Regions from separate parts of the Cupriavidus sp. TMH.W2 genome, predicted to be linked through region 2. Evidence: riboswitches for the same ligand, from Rfam matches in the RefSeq annotation. Region 2 holds a riboswitch; the other holds the start of a gene.
The links. Region 2 has a riboswitch for glycine ahead of ACREYQ_RS20170 (D-amino acid dehydrogenase). Riboswitches for the same ligand answer to the same signal wherever they lie in the genome.
Positions count from the first base shown of each region.

Region 1 (2,386 bases), on a different replicon from region 2:
GATCGAGAACTGCGGCTTCAGGCCCACGTGCTCGGCCTCCATGCGCAGGATCTGCACCCCGAGCGAGTGGAAGGTACAGACCGTCAGCTGCCTGAGCGGGATGCGCTTGCCCTCGCGCGTGGTCTTGCCCTCCATCAGCTTGCCGATGCGCTCCTGCATCTCCTTGGCGGCCTTGTTGGTAAAGGTGACGGCGGCGATATGACGCGGCTCGAAGCCCTTGTCCTCGATCAGATGCGCGATCTTCTGCGTGATCACCCGGGTCTTGCCCGAGCCCGCCCCGGCCAGCACCAGGCAAGGGCCGTCCAGGTAGCGGACGGCTTCGGATTGGGCGGAATTGAGGCCGTGGGTCATGCGTGGAATGCGGTAGGAAGCAGGGAAATCAGCAGAAAAGCGGGAACGCCAGGCGGGATACGCCGGCACCACTGAGACGGGAACGGCGGCAAAGCTATTGATGTTAACACGCTGGCCGCGGCAGGTCAGTCAGCGCAAACCGCATTGACGCAACTGCTTGTGTCACCGGCGTAACACTTCGTAAAGCCCGGAGCCGATCGCGCAATGCAAGGTTCTAACTAACGTGTCCCCCTGGCCTCCGAGGCCGCGCGGACATGCACATATCATCACATCGGAGCCAATAATGAAAACCCTGCAGACTTTGACCAAGGTGACACTGGTCGGCGTGACGGTCGCGGCCTTCGCGGGCTGTGCGGACATGACGCCCAAGCAGCGCAACACGGCGATCGGCGCGGGCGCGGGTGCCGTTGGCGGCGCCGTGCTGACCAATGGCAGTGCGCTGGGCACGCTCGGCGGTGCGGCCGTCGGCGGTGTGATCGGCAATGTGGTGACCGACGACAACCGTCACCACAAGTAAGCAGCGCGTGCCGCCGGGCACCGGCGCCCGGCCGGCGCGGCCGGTTTGACAAAGCCCGGGGCCTCCCGTACATTGCGCGCATCCGACCGGGAGAGCGCGCATCGACTGCGCCGCCGAAGGGGTATCACCCGAAAACTCTCAGGCACCACGGACCGGTCGGATCGGCATGCAACATGCACACAATGCATGCCGCACTCTGGAGAGCGGCACCCGCCATTCGTGGCGAGCGTGCCCACCGAAGGGGCGCACGAGGACCGGTTCCGCCAGGATCCGCCTTGTAATCTCTCAGGTATCGAGGACAGAGGGGTCATCCGCCGCAGCGGATTGCCACGCCACGGGCGTGGCGAGCGTTGCGGCGGATGGCCCTTTTTCGTTTTCGCAAACCGAGATTGCCCCCGAGGATCCCATGACGCTCCAGGCCACGCCCCTCAACGCTATCCACCGCGCCCTCGGCGCCCGCATGGTCGACTTCGGCGGCTGGGACATGCCGGTCAACTACGGCTCCCAGATCGAAGAGCACAATGCCGTGCGCAGCGACGCCGGCATGTTCGACGTGTCGCACATGTGCGTGGTCGATCTCAACGGCGCCAATACCCGCAGTTTCCTGCGCGGCCTGCTGGCCAACAATGTCGACAAGCTGCAGACGCCGGGCAAGGCGCTCTACGCCTGCATGCTGGATGAAAAAGGCGGCGTGATCGACGACCTGATCGTCTACTTCTTTGCCGAAGACCGCTTCCGCCTGGTCGTCAACGCCAGCACCGCGCTGGGCGACATCGCATGGATCCGCGCGCGCAACGAAGCCACCGGCAGCGGCGTGACCATCACCCCGCGCCGTGAAGACGTTGCGCCCGCAGGCGTGCAGCCGCTGGCCATCGTCGCCGTGCAGGGCCCCAACGCCCGCGCCAAAGTGTGGAGCACCTTCCCCTCGACCCAGCCTTCGGACGCGCTCAAGCCCTTCAACGCCGCCGTGGTCCAGGACCCCGCCATCGGCGAGATCATGGTCGCGCGCACCGGCTACACCGGCGAAGACGGCTTCGAACTGGTGGTGCCGGCGGAAAACGTGGCCGCCGTCTGGGAAAAGCTGAACGCGGCCGGCGTGCGCCCGGCCGGCCTGGGCGCGCGCGACACGCTGCGCCTGGAAGCCGGCATGAACCTGTACGGCCAGGACATGGATATCAACACCTCGCCGCTGGACGCGGGCCTGGCCTGGACGGTGGACCTGCAGAGCGAGCGCGACTTCACCGGCAAGGCGGCGCTGGCCGCGGCCGGATCGCGCCAGCAATTCCTTGGCCTGATCCTGCGTGACAAGGGGGGCGTGCTGCGCGCCCACCAAAAGGTGGTCACCCCGGCCGGTGACGGCGAAATCACCAGCGGCACCTTCAGCCCGTCGCTGTCCCAGTCGATCGCCTTTGCCCGCCTGCCGAAGGAGGTCGCCGTGGGCGATACGGTGCAGGTGGAGATCCGCGACCGCAAACTCAACGCGACTGTGGTTAAACTGCCGTTTGTGCGCAATGGCAA
Region 1 covers NZ_CP193792.1:3,646,549-3,648,934, forward strand. Annotated here, with positions in the region: gene ACREYQ_RS16855 (UvrD-helicase domain-containing protein) at 1-351, opposite strand, end outside; gene ACREYQ_RS16860 (glycine zipper 2TM domain-containing protein) at 635-868, shown strand; glycine riboswitch at 946-1,033, shown strand; glycine riboswitch at 1,055-1,180, shown strand; gene gcvT (glycine cleavage system aminomethyltransferase GcvT) at 1,275-2,386, shown strand, end outside.
Region 1: it holds a riboswitch for glycine, as region 2 does, so the genes downstream of both, gcvT (glycine cleavage system aminomethyltransferase GcvT) here and ACREYQ_RS20170 (D-amino acid dehydrogenase) in region 2, are expected to answer to the same signal.

Region 2 (2,386 bases):
AATCACATACTGATAGCCGCCGATATTCACGGGACCGCTCGACACTACGTTGCCATTGGCATCGCGCAGGTAGCTGCCAGTGGCGCTGGAGCGGTCCTGCTGCCAGTAAGCGGCAGTGAACTGCGCCTGCAGCGTATTGGTGATGTCGTAGCCGAGCTTGAGCTTGAACTGGTCCTGCACCGTGTGCGTGACGCCCTCGCTGTTCACGCCCATCACCACGCGGTCGCGGCCGGTCTGGTCCTGGTCGAAGAAGGCGCCGGTGACCGGCCTGTCTGTTGCGCCGGCGGGCCGGGTCGAGCGGGACGCGGTATAGAAGCTCAGCGGCTGGCTCTTGCTGTCCTGCCGGTCGACGCTGACCAGCCACGAGAACGGGCCAACGCGGTCGCCCACATAGGCGTTGGCGTGGACCCCGTTGAAGTTGTCGTGCGTGCCGTACAGGCTGAAGCGCTGCGTGAACAGCTGCACGCTGGCGTCACCCTCGAACTTCTGCGGCGTGCGCGTGGTGATCAGCACCGTCGCGCCGAGCGAGTTGCCGGGATACAGGGCCGAATACGGGCCGTACAGCACGTCCATGCGCTCGATCTCGGCGGCATTGACCAGCGACCAGCGCGGCGGGAAGCCGAAGTCCGAGCCCAGCAGGTTGGACAGGAGCAGGCCGTCGGCATAGACCAGCCCCCGCGCCGACTGGCGCGAGCTGGTGCTGCGCACCGAGATGATCGAGTTCATATCGCCGATAAAGCGCTTGCGTACGGCGAGGTTGGGCGCGTATTTGAGGGCGTCTTCCGTATTGACCACGTTGAAGTCGGCCATGCGGGTGCTGCTGATGCCGTAGGCTGGCGAGGGCGTGTTGGGTGGTACGGCCGGCGTCTCGCCGCGCTCTGATTTTGCCGAGACCACCACCTCCTGCAAGGGCTCGGGCGCGTCCACCGCCTGGGCGGCGGCAACGCCGGGGCCCATCAGCACCGCCGAAACGGCGACTGCAATACGATTCTTCTTCACTGGAAAACCTTGTTGTCGTCTTTTTTGGCTTGCTCCTCCTGTGCGCAGCATCAGGCGCTTCTCTCCGAGAGCGAGCGCTGACATTTTATGGGGCATGGGAAACCAGGCCGATGCGGCATAGCGACGCGGACGGCAGGATCGCCTCAGCGTTAACCCGTATATCCAATATCAGGCCTTGTCACTACATTGCCCGGATTGGCGTCAAGCCGATGTGATGCAGGGAGAGACTGTCGCGGCGCCCGCCGCCGACAGCGCCGAAGGAGCAACCGCCCCGGAAACTCTCAGGCAAAAGGACCGGCATCACCCGTCAGTGCACTCTGAAGAATGCCGGACGCTATCGTCCGCCGGCATACCGAAGGAGCAAGCGCGCCCCGCCCCTGCGGCCGGGTGTCGTGAATCTCTCAGGTCCAGAACAGAGGGGGCGTCCGCCACGCATATTGCGTCCGGGCTCCCACCATCGACGTTCCTGGAACCTGCAGATCATGAAATCAATCGCTGTCATCGGCGGTGGCATCACGGGTGTCACCACGGCCTACGCGTTGGCCCGGCGCGGATTCTCCGTCACGCTGTTCGAACGGCACCGCTATGCCGCCATGGAGACCTCGTTCGCCAATGGCGGGCAGCTGTCGGCCTCCAACGCAGAGGTCTGGACCCACTGGTCCACCATCGTCAAGGGCATGAAATGGATGCTGCGCAACGATGCCCCGCTGCTGGTCAATCCCCGGCCCAGCTGGCACAAGCTGTCCTGGTTTGCCGAGTTCATCGCTTCGATCCCCCACTACCGCCGCAACACCGTCGAGACCGCGCGCCTGGCCATCGCCGCGCGTGAGCACCTGTTTGCCTGGGCGGCGCAGGAAGGCATCGACTTCGACCTGAAGCAGGAAGGCATCCTCCATATCTACCGCGACAAAGCCGGTTTCGAGCATGCCGGCCGGGTCTCGGCGCTGCTGGCGCAGGGCGGGCTGGAGCGGCGCGCCGTGACACCCGAGGAGATGCGCGCGATCGAGCCGACGCTAGCGGGGTCGTACTACGGCGGCTATTTCACCGAGAGCGATTCGACCGGGGACATCCACAAGTTCACCAGCGGCCTGGCCGCGGCCATCGACCGGCTGGGCGTGCGCTGCCTCTATGGCCAGGATGTGTGCGCGGTGAAGACCGACGGCCGGCGCGCCACCGTGACCGTGCAGGACGGCGCCGACACGGCCAGCTCCAGCTTCGACGGCGCCGTGATCTGCGCCGGCACCGCCAGCCGCGCGCTGGCCGCGGGGCTGGGCGACCGCGTCAACATCTATCCGGTCAAGGGCTACTCGATCACGGTCAACCTGACCGACGAAGCCAGCCGCGCCGCGGCACCGGTGGTGAGCCTGCTCGACGACGAAACCAAGTT
Region 2 covers NZ_CP193793.1:567,003-569,388, reverse strand. Annotated here, with positions in the region: gene ACREYQ_RS20175 (TonB-dependent receptor) at 1-1,050, opposite strand, end outside; glycine riboswitch at 1,208-1,306, shown strand; glycine riboswitch at 1,307-1,425, shown strand; gene ACREYQ_RS20170 (D-amino acid dehydrogenase) at 1,482-2,386, shown strand, end outside.